DNA from 3 places in the Kitasatospora sp. NPDC057936 genome. Region 1 is predicted to be linked to each of the others. Evidence: riboswitches for the same ligand, from Rfam matches in the RefSeq annotation. Region 1 holds a riboswitch; each other region holds the start of a gene.
The links. A riboswitch is a leader RNA that binds a small molecule or an ion and turns the genes downstream of it on or off. The one in region 1 is predicted to bind cyclic di-AMP.
Positions count from the first base shown of each region.

Region 1 (4,841 bases):
CAGGTCGAGCATGGCCTGGTCGATCAGGCGCTGCTCGGTGGCGTCGTAGCCGACCAGCTCCGGGCCGATCTGCTCGATGACGGCCAGGACGGCCTTCTCCACGCCCTTGCCGAAGTAGCGGTTCTTGTCACCGTCGCGGAGCTCCAGCGCCTCGAAGGCGCCGGTGGAGGCACCCGACGGGACAGCGGCACGACCGGTGCTGCCGTCGTCGAGGCCGACCTCGACCTCGACCGTGGGGTTGCCACGCGAGTCGAGGATCTCACGGGCTACGACGACATCGATGGACGGCACGAGGCATCTCCTTGCGGAAGCAGGGTCCCGCTGACCAGTGGTGCGGCCGGCGGGATGATTGCGGAGTCGTTACGACCAGAGCCTAACCGCACGTGGTCCCGGGGCCACGCCGACCTCGGTCCCGTCTCAGCGTGTGGCCGGGCTACTTACCGGTAGTTCACCTGGGCTCCCCGGGAAAAGGGGCGGAAGCGGACGAAGGGGGCCGATCCGGGGTCGGCCCCCTCCGTGGCGTGTCGCACCGGTTCCGGCCGGCGTCAGCCGAGGTGCAGCACCTGGCCGGGCAGGATCAGGTTCGGGTCGCCGCCGACGGTGCCGCGGTTGCCGTCGTAGACCGACTGCCAGCCGCCGTGCACACCCTGGGCGGACGCGATGCTCGACAGCGTGTCACCGGCGTGGACGGTGTAGTCGTGGCCGCCCTGCGGGGCGACGGCGGCGCGGGGGGCTTGCTGCTGCGGCTGGGCGTACTGCTGCTGGACCTGCTGCTGGGCGTACTGCTGCTGGGCGGCCTGCTGCTGGGCCTGGCCCGCGTACTGCTGGTAGACGCCCTGGTGGCTGGTCCAGTACCAGGTGCCATTGTTCTGGTACCAGTACACCTTCGCGTCGGCGTCCCAGCCGGCCTTGCCGGAGAAGCCCGGGGCCTGCGGCTGCTGCTGGGCCTGCTGCGTGTGCTGCTGGTACTGCTGCTGGGCGGGCTTCTGAGCCGGCTTCGGCTGGGCCGGCTTCGCCGCGGGCTGCTGCTGCACCGGCTGGGAGTGCTGCTGCGCGGCGGGCTTGGCGTCGGAGGTGTCGACGGCGGCGGGGGCGCCGCCCTTCGACAGGCCGGCCTTCTTCGAGCAGACCGGCCAGGCGCCCGGACCCTGCGAGGCCAGGACCTTCTCGGCCACCGCGATCTGCTGGCCCTTGGAGGCCTGGTTGGCCTGCGCCGCGTACGCGGTGCCGCCGAAGGCCTTCCAGGTGCTGGAGGTGAACTGCAGGCCGCCGTAGAAGCCGTTGCCGGTGTTGATGCCCCAGTCGCCGCCGCTCTCGCACTGGGCGACGGAGTCCCAGGCGGAGGCCGGGGCGGCGGAGGCGCCGGTGGCGGTGAGGATCGGCATCGCGAGTCCGACGCCGGCCACTCCGGCGACGGCGATGGCCTTCTCGGTCTGGGTGCGACGGCGGTGACGACCGGTTCCAACGAACAGCATGAAGGGGTCCCTCTCCGCACGCCTGCGAGGTGAGCTGTCGGGTTCGGACCGGGAGGTGGCCCGGCCGCCGTCTGCGGAAACGATTCCGCTCGGGCGGCTTCACCCCAAGCCGTGGAGGAACGGCAACAAACCTGGTTCCCCCGCCCCTGCCCAGGGTTCTGGTCGGTTTCCCGTGGCGCGGCGGGCAGGACTCGGCGTTCCGCACTCGGGGTCCGCAGCTGCGAACTCCAGGGAGAGTAGACAGATCCTCAGACCAATCACAAGCTCATATCGCAGACATCACACAGAAATTACGGCACGTGGTCGATCGCCTACCAACGGCGGTTGTTTGTCCGGATTGATGGGTGTTCATACGGCCGATCCGTACCGGTTCGCGACGTCCCGTCAGTGTGTCGGAGCGTCGGGAAGCGCGTGCGGTGAACGGCTCTCGGGACTGAATTCGACCGGAAGTTCGCGCAATCCGCGCATGATCAGGCCACCGCGCCACCGCAGGTTCTCCGGGCTTTCCGCCAGCGCGATATCGGGCAGCCGGGACAACAGCGTGGCCAGCGCCGACCGGCCTTCGAGCCTGGCCAGCGGGGCGCCGATGCAGTAGTGGATGCCGTGCCCGAAACCCAGGTGCGGGTTGTCCGCCCGGGCCAGGTCCAGGGTGTTCTCGTCCGAGAACCTGGCCGGATCCCGGTCCGCCGCCGCCAGCACCACGAGCACCGGGTCGCCGACCGGGATGTCCACCCCGCCGATGGTCAGCGGGTGGGTCGCGAACCGCCACGTCGCCAGCTCCACCGGACCGTCGTAGCGCAGGAGTTCCTCGATCCCGGTCTCCAGCAGCGCCGTCTCGCCCCGCGCCACCGACTCCTGCAGCAGGCGGCGCTGCTCCGGGTTGCGCAGCAGCGCGTACGTCCCGTTGCCGATCAGGTTGACGGTCGTCTCGAAGCCGGCGAACAGGAGGATGAACGCCATCGCGGCGGCCTCGTTCTCGGTGAGGTGCTCGCCGTGGTCGCTCGCCCGGATCAGGCCCGAGATCAGGTCGTCCCCGAGGTCCGCCCGCTTGCGGTGGATCAGCTCCAGCAGGTACGCCCGCATCCGCTTCACCGCCCGCCCCACGCCGCCGCGTTGGCCGCCCCCGTGGCGGATCATCATGCCGGCCCAGTCACGGAAGTCGTCCTGGTCCTCGGCCGGCACGCCGAGCATGTCGCAGATCGCGTAGATGGGGAGCGGGAACGCGAACTCGTGGATGAGGTCCGCCGAACCGCGCTGCGCGAAGCCGTCGATCAGGCGGTCGGTGAGCTGCTGCACCCGCGGCTCGAACTCGGCCACCCGGCGCGGCGTGAACGCCTTCGACACCAGGCGGCGCAGCCGGGTGTGGTCCGGCGGGTCGATGTTCAGCAGGTGCGTCATCAGGTCCGCCTGCCGCTCCCCCGGGATCCCGACCCGGCCGGTGCGGTGCGCCTGCTCGCTGTGGTGCGCCGGGTTCTTCGACAGCCGGCCGTCCGCCAGCGCCTGCCGCGCGTCCGCGTACCGCGTCACCAGCCAGGCGTCCACCCCGCTCGGCAGCGTGGTGCGGTGCACCGGGGCGTGCTCGCGCAGCCACGCGTACGCCGGGTACGGGTCGGCGGCGAACTCCCACGTGAAGAGCGGCGGGCGGGCGGCGTCGGGCTGAACTGGCATGGGACGACCGTATCCGGTGGGTCGGGGGCACCCCGCCATCTACGGTGAGTGACCGGATCGTCAACGACCCGCGGACCGTTCCTCAACGCCCCGCGAACGGCCCGTGGACAGTGCGTGGACGGGTTTTGGACAGCTCTTGGACGGTGGGCAGGCGTGAGCCTGGTCACCTGAGGGGTAACCCCTGTTGCGGAGGGTCAGGACCTGCCTACGATCCTCGGCAGAAATCGTGGGCGTCAGTGCGGACCGCCCACAGGGAGGAGCGCACCATGCGGGTCACCGGGGCAGTCGTCGTCATCGCGGTACTCGACGGCGGGTCGGGAGCCGACCTCGCCCGCCGGTTCACCGCGGCCGGCGCCGCCGGAGTGCTGATCGCCGACCAGCGGGCCGGCGTCGCCGAGGACCTCGCCGGCGAACTCGACCGGCCCGGCTGCCCCGTCGTCGGCGTCGGCGGGGACGTCCGCCGCCCCAGCGACGTCGCCGCGCTCGTCGACACCGCCGAGAAGCACCTCGGGCCGATCGACCTGTTCTGCGTCGCCGGCCCGGACGGCGAGCGGATCATCTCCCTCGCCGACCTTCCCGACCATCTCGGCCTGGAGCGCCTCGCCGAACTCGTCGCCCTCGTCGGCGAGGCCATCGGCGAGGTCGTCCTGCCCCAGCCGCGGACCACCGTCCAGGACGCGGTGACGGCGGCCTGAGGCCCTTCCCCTTCCCCCGCGTCTACTCCGGCTTGAGGCCCTCGGCCTCGCGGACCGCGTCCCGGTAGGCGCGCGCCGCCGCGCGCAGCGCCGCGTCCACGTCCACCCCCGCGTCGTGCGCCCGCTGCGCCACGGCCAGCAGCAGCCTGCCCGCGGACTCCTCCGTGAGCTCCGCGGGCAGCTCGTACGACTCGTCCGGCACGCCCTCGAACCCGGCCCGGCGCACCCGCGACACCAGCTTCGCCGCGTACGCGAGCGACGGCAGCCCGGCCGGCACGCCGTCCAGCACCGACTCGCGGTCCGCCTTCTCGGCCGCCTTCAGCTGCTCCCAGTTCGCCTCGACCTCGGCGGCGCCCTCCGCCTCGACGTCCCCGAACACGTGCGGGTGCCGGTACATCAGCTTCTCGACCAGGTCACCGGCCACGTCGTCGATCGAGAAGGCGTCGGTCGGGTGCTCCTCGGCGATCCGCGAGTGGAAGAACACCTGGAGCAGGACGTCCCCCAGCTCCTCGCGCAGCGTCTCCCGGTCCCCCTCCTCGATCGCCTCGACCAGCTCGTACGCCTCCTCGACCAGGTACTTCACCAGGCTCGCGTGCGTCTGCTCGGCGTCCCACGGGCAGCCGTCCGGCGAGCGCAGCCGGTCCATCACCGAGACCAGGTCCAGCAGGCGGGCGCCGGGCAGGTCGTACGACCCCGGCAGCACCTCGATCTCCGGCACCTCCCCCGCGTGCTCCACGGCCAGGCGCGCCAGCGCCGCGGTGAGGCCCGGGTCCCCGTCGGGGCTGCCCAGCCACACCGTGGGGGCCCGGCCGGCGGGCTCCTCGGTCAGCAGCCGCGCCAGCGCCGGCGCCGAGGCCGGCTCCACGATCTCCACGTCCACCCCGGCCTGCCGCACCGCGGCCACCTGCGGATGCCCGGCGTCCCCCGCCAGCACCCGCCCCGCCGACCGCAACGCCTCCCATGCCGGCCACGCCAGCAGCCCGGGGGCCACCCGGTGGGTGGT
Region 1 covers NZ_JBHVPD010000121.1:7,943-12,783, forward strand. Annotated here, with positions in the region: gene eno (phosphopyruvate hydratase) at 1-291, opposite strand, end outside; gene ACFVU9_RS40125 (transglycosylase family protein) at 546-1,475, opposite strand; cyclic di-AMP (ydaO/yuaA leader) riboswitch at 1,481-1,649, opposite strand; gene ACFVU9_RS40130 (cytochrome P450) at 1,860-3,143, opposite strand; gene ACFVU9_RS40135 (SDR family NAD(P)-dependent oxidoreductase) at 3,410-3,838, shown strand; gene ACFVU9_RS40140 (MazG family protein) at 3,861-4,841, opposite strand, start outside.

Region 2 (4,841 bases), on a different contig from region 1:
TCAAGGAGGGCCAGGTCGGCTCCTCCGCGATGCCGCACAAGATGAACACCCGCTCGTGCGAGCGCGTCAACGGCCTGGCCGTCATCCTGCGCGGCTACGCGTCGATGACCGGCGAGCTGGCCGGCGACCAGTGGAACGAGGGCGACGTCTCCTGCTCGGTGGTGCGCCGGGTCGCGCTGCCGGACGCGTTCTTCGCCTTCGACGGTCTGCTGGAGACCTTCCTGACCGTCCTCGACGAGTTCGGCGCCTTCCCGGCCGTCGTCGAGGCCGAGCTGGACCGCTACCTGCCGTTCCTCGCCACCACCAAGGTGCTGATGGGCGCGGTGCGCGCGGGCGTCGGCCGGGAGACCGGGCACGAGGTCATCAAGGAGCACGCCGTCGCCTCCGCGCTCGCGATGCGCGCCGGCGCCCGCGAGAACGAGCTGCTGGACCGCCTGGCCGCCGACGAGCGGATCCCGCTGGACCGCGCCGCGCTGGACGCGCTGCTGGCCGACCGGCTCTCGTTCACCGGCGCGGCCGGTGCGCAGGTCGCCGAGGTCGTCCGTCTGGTCGAGGCCGTCGCCGCGGCCTACCCGGAGGCGGCCAAGTATGCCCCCGGTGACATTCTCTGACGCAGCGTCAGGTTTTTGAGGGCCCTGCTGCCGGACCGGTGGCGGGGCCCTCGTGCGTGTGGACGTGGCCGGGGTCGAGGGGCGGGGTCGTGCCGCAGCACCACTCGGTGTCCGGCTCCGCGACCGGGTGGTCCTCGGGGGCCAGCACGTTGCCGCGGATGGTCGCGAACGCGGTGATCGCGCCGGCCGTCAGGAGCCCGGCGCAGATCAGCATCGCGGTGTGGAAGGCGTTGTCGACCGCGGCCGGCACCCGGTACGCGTCGCCGCTCAGGCCGGCCAGGGCCGGGAGGGCCGCGACCGCGAGCAGGCCGGCCGCGCGGGCGGCGGCGTTGTTGACCCCGCTCGCGATGCCCGCGTGCCGCACCTCGACGGCCGCGAGGACGGTCGCCGTCAGCGGAGCGACCAGCAGCGTCATGCCGCAGCCCATCACCGTGACGGCGGGCAGGACGTCCGCCCAGTAGGAGGAGCCGGCGCCGGCGCGCAGCATCAGCAGCACCCCGGCGGCGCACAGCAGCGGGCCGACGGTCAGCGGGATCCTCGGGCCGATCCGCTTGCCGAGCCGCGCGGCGCGCGAGGACAGCGCGAGCATCAGCACGGTGATCGGCACCAGGGCCAGGCCGGACACCAGCGGCGAGAAGCGGGCGACGATCTGCAGCTGGACGACCAGGAGGAAGAAGACGCCGCTGAACGCCGCGTACACGCAGAGGGTGACGAGGTTCACGGCGGTGAACAGCCGCGAGGAGAACAGCCCGAGCGGCAGCATCGGTTCGGGGGCGCGGCGTTCGACGACGATGAAGGCCGCGCCGAGCACGAGCCCGAGCACGCCGGTGACCCAGACAACGGGGGACAGGCCCTCGCCGCCCGCCGTCAGCGCGTAGGTGAAGGTGCCGAGCGCGAGGGCGGCGAGCACCGAGCCGAGCACGTCGAAGCGGCCGGTGGCGCTCTCGTCCCGGCTCTCGGGGACGTAGCGGGTGGCGACCGCGATCACGGCGGCGGCGAGCGGCAGGTTGAGCAGGAAGATCCAGCGCCAGCCGGGGCCGTCCACGAGCCAGCCGCCGACGAACGGGCCGACGGCCGCCGACACGCCGCCGAGGCCGGACCACAGGCCGACCGCGGCCGAGCGGTCGTCCGGGTGGAAGACCGCCTGGAGCATGGCGAGCGAACCGGGCGTCAGCAGCGCCCCGCCGATGCCCTGGACGGCGCGTGCGGCGATCAGCACCTGGATGTTCGGCGCGGCGGCGCAGGCCGCGGAGGCGACGGCGAACCAGACCACGCCGAGCAGGAAGACCCGGCGCCGGCCGTAGCGGTCGCCGAGCGCGCCGCCGAGCAGGATGAGCCCGGCGAGCGTCAGCAGATAGGCGTTCAGCGTCCACTGCAGGGACGCGAGGGTGGCGCCGAGGTCGGTGCCGATGCGGGGCAGGGCGACGTTCACCACGGTGCCGTCGAGCATCGCCATGCTGGAGCCGAGCACTGTTGCCAGGAGGACCCAGCGTCCCTGCGCGGTGCCCAGGCGCAAGGAGCCGGCGTTGGTTGTGGCCACGGCCCGATCCTCCGCCCGGCGGGGTGCACGTGACAAGGGTCACCGGTGGTGCGTCCGGGGGGTGCGGTGGGTGATCGCGTGGTCACGGAGGGGTCGGCTCGTCGGCGGAGGGTCGTTGATCCGCTGCGGGCAGTGAATGGATTGTGCACGCACCGTATTCCGGATCATTCGGAGCGTCATCGTCGCGGGTGGGGTTGTTGCGGGTTCAAGAGATCGACATTGCTTCACCCGGACGGATGAGTTTTAGTTCAGCGACCGACCGGCCAGCCCGGACGGATCCACCGGGTGGAACGCCGAGTCCTGCCGCTGCCCGGTGGCTCGCACTGAACTCTGTACGGCAGGAGCGGGGGACCCACAGGTAAGTCGCCGGACCGGAATTCGCGCTGTTTGCGCGGAAGTTCCAGGGCCGGCTCGGGGTGAAGCCGCGCATGCGGCCGGGCAACTCCAGCCCGAACCCGACAGCTCACCTCGCAGGCGTCGGAGAGGAAACTTCCATGCCTGCTCAGGCTCGTCGTATCACCCTGCCCCGCGCCGCCCGCATCGGCATCGCGACCGCCGTCACCGGTGTCTCCTTCGCCCTCCCGCTCGTCACCGCGATGAGCGCCCAGGCCCACACCGCCCCCGGCGCCCCCGCCGCTCCGGTCGCCGCCGCCTCGGCCCCGGCCGCTCCGGCCGCCGCCCAGGGCGACGCCTCCTACCGGGTCGTCAGCGGTGACACCCTCTCGAAGATCGCCGACGCCAAGCACGTCGAGGGCGGTTGGCAGGCGCTGTACGCGCACAACCGTTCCGTGGTCGGCGCCAACCCGAACCTGATCTTCCCGGGTCAGTCGCTCGCGATCGCGGCCCAGGCCGCCCCGGCCGCCCCGGCCGCTCCCGCTCAGAAGCCCGCCGCCCCGGCCGCCAAGCCGCAGGTGCAGGTCCAGACCGAGGCCACCACCCCGGGTGCCCAGGTGCAGGTCCAGGCCACCGTGGCCCAGCCCGCGCAGGCTCCGGCCGCCGCTCCGGTCGCCGCCGCCTCCGGCTACGTCGCCCCGCTCGCCAACCCGGTGCTCGGCGAGGCCTACGGCGTCGCCGGCGCGATGTGGGCCTCCGGCCACCACACCGGCCAGGACTTCGTCGCCTCCACCGGCACCCCGGTGCGCGCCGTCGCCAACGGCGTCGTGGTGAAGGCCGACAACGGTGGTGCCTACGGCAACGAGGTCGAGATCCAGCTCGCCGACGGCAAGTACGCGCAGTACGCGCACCTGTCCTCGATCGGCGTGACGGTCGGCCAGTCCGTGACCGTCGGCCAGCAGCTCGGCCTGTCCGGTGCCACCGGCAACGTGACCGGCCCGCACCTGCACTTCGAGATCCGCACCGGGCCGGAGTACGGCTCGGACATCGACCCGGTCGCCTACCTCCGGGCGCACGGCGTCGCGCTCTGAGCTCCCCCCTTCGGGGATGACGGACCACCGTAGGTGCGGGGCGAAACGATCGTCCGGGATGGTCATGTCGGGTGACCGCTCGACCGGGTGATCGCCGCACCGGCGGACATGGGCGCGGGACACGCCCAGACCGGCCCGGCCCACGAGGACTCCTCGTGGGCCGGGCCGGTCGCTGTTTTCCCGCCCCCCGTTCTCGTCGCGGGCCTCAGCTCCGGCCGGCGCCGGCCGGCGGGGGCGTCTCCGGCGGCGGTGTGGCCGCGCCCGGCAGCCGGACGGTCGCGACGGTGCCGCCGTCCGGGCCGGCCGGTGCGAGCGCGACCTCGCCGCCGGCCGCGCGGACCGTGCGGGCGACGATCGCCAGCCCCAGGCCGGATCCCGGCAGTTGGCGGGCGGACGGGGAGCGCCAGAAGCGGTCGAAGACGTGCGGGAGGTCCTCGGCGGCGATGCCGGGGCCCTCGTCGCGGACGGCGAGTTCGCCGTCCGCCAGCGAGACGCCGATCCGGCCGCCGGGCGGGCTGAACTTCACCGCGTTGTCCAGCAGGTTGATCACCGCGCGCTCCAGCGCGTGCGGATCGGCGCGTACGTACCAGGGCGTCAGGTCGGCGCCGAACACCAGGCCGGGGCCGCGCAGTTCGGCCCGTTCGACGGCCCGGGCGGCGATGTCGTGCAGGGCGACGACGGGCAGTGGCTTCGCGCCGCGGGCGTCGGCGGGGCGGGACAGTTCGAGCAGGTCGCCGATGAGGGTGGAGAGTTCCGTCATCTGCGCCTTCATGTTGCCGAGGATCCGGGTGAGCGTCGCCTCGGGCAGCGGGCGGCCGGACTCCTGGCTGCGGATGAGCAGGTCGACGTTGGTGCGCATGGAGGCCAGCGGGGTGCGCAGTTCGTGGCCGGCGTCGGCGATCAGCCGGGTCTGGCTGTCCAGCGAACCGGCGAGGGCGGTGCTCATCGCGTTGAAGGCCTCGCCGAAGCGGGCGATCTCGTCGTGGCCGGAGACCTCGATCGTCACGCCCGGCTCCTGGGTGCGGGCGATGTGCTGGGCCGCGCGGGTGAGGCGGTCGACCGGGCGCAGGGCGGTGCGGGCGATCCACAGGGCGCCCGCGGCGGCGAGCGCGATGACGACGGCCGCGGCGCCGGCGGTGATCAGGGCGAGCTCGGTGAGCGCGTCCTGCACCGGTTCGAGCGGCTGGGCGAGCGCCACGGCGGCGGTGGAGGCGGCGTTGTCGAACATCACCGGGCCGAAGCTGACCACGTAGACCCGCACCGGGG
Region 2 covers NZ_JBHVPD010000103.1:2,726-7,566, forward strand. Annotated here, with positions in the region: gene purB (adenylosuccinate lyase) at 1-611, shown strand, start outside; gene ACFVU9_RS37455 (DHA2 family efflux MFS transporter permease subunit) at 619-2,151, opposite strand; cyclic di-AMP (ydaO/yuaA leader) riboswitch at 2,463-2,643, shown strand; gene ACFVU9_RS37460 (peptidoglycan DD-metalloendopeptidase family protein) at 2,646-3,575, shown strand; gene ACFVU9_RS37465 (sensor histidine kinase) at 3,781-4,841, opposite strand, start outside.
Region 2: it holds a riboswitch for cyclic di-AMP, as region 1 does, so the genes downstream of both, ACFVU9_RS37460 (peptidoglycan DD-metalloendopeptidase family protein) here and ACFVU9_RS40125 (transglycosylase family protein) in region 1, are expected to answer to the same signal.

Region 3 (4,841 bases), on a different contig from region 1:
AGAGCTCCGCGCGCCGCGCACACCACGCTCGCGCGAAACCGGCACGGCAGCCGACTGCAGCCCTGACGGGCCGATGTCCTACGATCTCCGCCATGAGCACCGCAGCCATCCCGGGCGCGCCACTGCCCGTTCGCACTCCAGGCTCCCGTGCGCGGGGGCGCCACCGTCGCCCCGAGCGCCCCGAGATCCCGTCCGGCTCCCCGGCCCTGGTGCTCGCCGTGCCCGCGACCGCCGGGCCCGAGTCCCGCTCGGTCGTCGAGGAGCTGCTCTCGATCGTCCGCAGCGAGCAGAACGGCGTCCAGACCGCGGTGGGCTACCTCCCCGGCGACGGCACCGAGGGCGCGGACGGCACCGAGCGCAGCATCGGCGAGCTGCTGGCGGCCGCCGCCGAGGCCGGCGTCCCGGCACCGATCCTGGTACCCCTGGTGCCCGGCCCGCACGACTTCCTGCCCGAACTCCACGCACTCGCCGCCGAGTACGGCGCGCACGTCACCGACGTGCTGGGCCCGCACCCGCTGCTGGCCGAGGCCGTCCACGTCCGCCTGTCCGAGGCCGGGCTGGCCCGCGCCGACCGCGCCCGCCTGTTCGCCATCGCGACCGCCGCGGACGGCGTCGTGCTGACCACCGTCGGCGGCGAGGACGCCGCGGCCGCCGCCGGCATCACCGGCGTGCTGCTGGCCGCCCGCCTGGCCGTCCCGGTCGTCCCCGCCGCGCTCGACGTGCCCGGCTCGGTCGCCGCCGCCGTCGCGCACCTCAAGGAGACCGGCTCGCAGCGCCCCGCGCTGGCCCCGCTGGTGATCGGCCCGGAGGCGGACTCCGAGCTGCTCGCCACGGCCGCCGAGGAGACCGGCTGCCCGTCCGCCGCGCCGCTCGGCGCCTACCAGACGGTCGGCCAGCTCATCGCCTCGCTGTACCTGGCCGCGCTGCCGGCGCCGTCCGCGGAGGCCCTGGCCGCCGCGCAGGCCCAGGCCGAGGCCGAGGCGGCGGAGGCCGCCTCCGAGGGCTCCCGCGCGGCCCACGCGGCCGGCGGGACGGCCTCCGGGGCGACCGGGGAGGCCGCCGGCGAGTAACCGCCGACAACGCGTACGGAAGGGCTCGGAGCGACCACGCTCCGGGCCCTTTCGGCTTGCGGCGTAAGGGAATTAAGAGCCGAATGCGCGAGATGTCCGTTCTGTGATTGTTTGCGATCGGATGACCGTCCGTCATGCGATTCCTGAGAACCTGCCAGTTGTGCACATCCGCAGGTTTATTGCGAGAAAACGATCATTTTCGATCTTGGAGAAGGAAAGTTTTGGTGGCTTTCCATAATCCGTGATGCGCATCACAGGTATTTGCAGTTCGTACTTAAGTCTGCTTAACGTGCTCCCCGTTCGTGACCACACGGACCCAGCACATCCGCAACGCCGAGTCCTGCCGTCGGGTGCGCTGGAAGCGCGAAAACGCACCACGGCAGGAGCGGGGGACCCACAGGTAAGTCGCCCCGGACCGATCCACGGAACGGTCCTGGGCTAGGGGTGAAGCCGCGCCACAGCGCGGCCGGGCAACTCCGGCCCGAATCCGACAGCTCACCTCGCAGGCGTGGGAGAGGACCGCGTCTTCATGCTGCCCACCAACGGCACTCGCCTGTCCAGCCGCACCCGCCGCGTGATCGCCGCCCTCGGCGTCGCCGGCGTCGGCCTCACCATCCCCTGCCTCACCTCCGGCACCGCCTCCGCCGCCTCCGTCGCCACCTGGGACAAGGTCGCCCAGTGCGAGAGCAGCGGCGACTGGAGCATCAACACCGGCAACGGCTTCTACGGCGGCCTGCAGTTCACCTCCAGCACCTGGGCCGCCTTCGGCGGCACCTCGTACGCCCCGCAGGCCAACCAGGCCACCAAGGACCAGCAGATCGCCGTCGCCGAGAAGGTCCTCGCCTCGCAGGGCCCCGGCGCCTGGCCCGTGTGCTCCGTCCAGGCCGGCCTGACCGCGGGCGGCGCCCCGGCCGCCGTCGACACCTCCGCCGCCGCGAGCACCGCGAAGGCCGCCCCGGCCGCCCCGGCCGCCCCGGCCGTCAAGCCGGCCCCGAAGCCCGCCGCCAAGCCCGCCGCCCCGGCGCAGGACCAGGCGCAGGCCCCGGCCGCCGCCGACTCCGCCAAGGGCACCTGGGCGCAGAAGCGCCAGGACTGGACCCAGGGCGGCACCACCCAGGCCGGTGCCTCGGACTACACCGTCGTGGCCGGCGACTGGCTGTCCACGATCGCCGACAAGCACAACGTCAAGGGCGGCTGGCAGCGCCTGTACGAGCTGAACCGCGGCACCCTGACCGACGGTCCGGACACCATCTACCCGGGCCAGCACCTGTCCTTCGGCGACTCCGCCCAGGCTCCGGCCGGCCAGTCCGGTGACTTCAACTGGTTCGACCGCTCGCAGAAGCCGGGCCAGTCCTCCGCCGGGAACGCCGTGAACGCCCAGCCGGCCGCCGAGGCCCAGACCCCGGCCGCCAAGCCGTCCTCGAAGCCCGCCGCCAAGCCCTCCGCCCAGGCGCAGACCCCGGCCCCGGCCGTCACCGGCTCGATGGCCGCCGCGGTCAGCTTCGCCAAGGCGCAGGTCGGCCAGGCGTACGTCTACGGTGGCACCGGCAACGGCGGCTGGGACTGCTCGGGCCTGACCCAGGCCGCGCTGCGCGCCGCGGGCATCTCCATCCCGCGCGTCGCCAACGACCAGGCCGCCGCGAGCACCCACGTCTCGCTGGACAGCCTGCAGCCGGGCGACCTGCTGTTCTGGTCCAACAACGGCCAGGACTCCGGCGTCTACCACGTCGCCATCTACATCGGCGGCGGCCAGTACGTCGAGGCCGCCAACCCGAGCTCGGGCGTCCGCCTGCAGACCATCGCCAACTGGGCGCCGGACTTCGCCGGCCGCGTCTGAGGATCCTTCCGGAACCGTCCCGCCGGGGACGGGTGACGGATCGCGGATGACAGCGAACAGATGACAGATAACAGATTTCATCATCTGTTATCTGTCATCTGTCACCCGCCCACCGCCCCGGGGAGAGACTGGTCGCTCTCCCCGGGGCTTCGGCGTACCCGCCTCCGAAGTCCGTGCCGCCTCCCCCCGGCGCGCACCCGCGGCTCCGCGCATCGGAGCATTCGCGTGGTCAAACCCCGGCCCAGCGGGCATGCTGCTGCTCTGCACCCGAGGAGGAGTCACCCATGGCCCAGGTCACCGTCACGCTCGACGCGAACCTCGCGATCGACGCGATGATGCTCTCCGGCACCAAGAGTCCCCAGGACGCCGTCGAACTGATCCTGCGCGACTACCTGGCCCGCGGTCGCCGCACCGAGACCCGCACCGGCGACGCCGCCGACGGCCACCGCGTCACCGCCGACCGCCCGACCGTCCAGGAGGGCTGACCCCGGCCCGGCACGGCACTCGCGGCACAGCCCAGCACGGCGCAGCACAAGCCCAGCACAGCACAGCACAGCCCGGCACAGCACAGCACAAGCCCAGCACAGCCCGGCACGGCACGCCGAAGGGCCCCGGAGAGCAACCGCCCTCCGGGGCCCTTCACACGGCCGTCACCGGCCTCAGCGCGCGCAGGCCCCCGTGGAGCCGCGCATGACCAACTCCGGCTGGAACATGAACTCCCCGCGCTGGGCGGCGTTCCCGCCCACCTCCTCCAGCAGCGCGTCCACCGCCGCCGTCGCCATCGCCTCGACCGGCTGGCGGATCGTCGTCAGCGGCGGCTCGGTGAAGGCGATCAGCGGCGAGTCGTCGAAGCCGACCACCGACACGTCCTGCGGCACCGACAGCCCCCGCTGCCGCACCGCCCGGATCGCCCCGAGCGCCATCATGTCGCTGCCGCACACGATCGCCGTGCACCCCTTGTCCAGCAGCGCGCCCGCCGCCGCGTGCCCGCCCTCGACGCTGAACAGCGTGTGGTGGACCAGCTCCTCGGCCTCCTCCTGCGTCCGCCCGAGGACGGTGCGCATCGCGGCCGTGAAGCCCTCGATCTTGCGCAGCACCGGCACGTACCGCCTCTGGCCGACCGCCAGCCCGATCCGCTCGTGCCCCAGCTCGGCGAGGTGCTGGACGGCCATCCACATGGCGGCCCGGTCGTCCGGCGAGATGAACGGCGCGTCGATCCGCTCGCTGAAACCGTTGATCAGGACGAACGGCACCCCGCGCCCGGCCAGCCGGGCGTAGCGGTCGTGGTCGGCGGTGGAGTCGGCGTGCAGACCGGAGACGAAGACGATGCCCGCCACCCCCCGGTCCACCAGCATCTCGACCAGTTCGTCCTCGGTGGACCCGCCGGGCGTCTGGGTGCACAGCACCGGCGTGAAGCCGTGCCGGCTGAGCACCTGCTCGATGACCTGCGCGAGCGCGGGGAAGATCGGGTTGCTGAGCTCCGGCGTGATCAGCCCGATCAGCCCGGCGCTGCGCTGGCGCAGGCGGGTCGGCCGCTCGTACCCGAGCACGTCGAGGGCCGCCAGCACGGTCTGCCGGGTGGCGGCGGAGACGTTCGCCTTGCCGTTGAGTACGCGGGAGACGGTGGCTTCGCTGACCCCCGCCTGCGCCGCGATGTCTGAAAGTCGCGCCGTAGTCACGGTCCCAGAGCCTATTGCAACCACGTCAGACCGCCCACCAGCCGGTGCTGTCCGGTGCGAGCACCGTCTCGCCGCCGTCCACGACCAGTTCCGCCGAGGCGAGCAGCAGCGTGCCCGGGGCGGGTATGCGCACCGGCTCGCCGCTCGCGTTGACCGTGCAGACGAAGGAGCCGCGGCGGAAGGCGAGCGTGCCCTGCGGGGCGTCCAGCCACTCGACCCCGGTGCCCGCGCCCAGGTCGGGCTGCGCCCGGCGGA
Region 3 covers NZ_JBHVPD010000008.1:15,371-20,211, forward strand. Annotated here, with positions in the region: gene ACFVU9_RS06575 (hypothetical protein) at 93-1,070, shown strand; cyclic di-AMP (ydaO/yuaA leader) riboswitch at 1,433-1,592, shown strand; gene ACFVU9_RS06580 (transglycosylase family protein) at 1,579-2,907, shown strand; gene ACFVU9_RS06585 (hypothetical protein) at 3,192-3,392, shown strand; gene ACFVU9_RS06590 (LacI family DNA-binding transcriptional regulator) at 3,567-4,586, opposite strand; gene ACFVU9_RS06595 (glycoside hydrolase family 13 protein) at 4,612-4,841, opposite strand, start outside.
Region 3: it holds a riboswitch for cyclic di-AMP, as region 1 does, so the genes downstream of both, ACFVU9_RS06580 (transglycosylase family protein) here and ACFVU9_RS40125 (transglycosylase family protein) in region 1, are expected to answer to the same signal.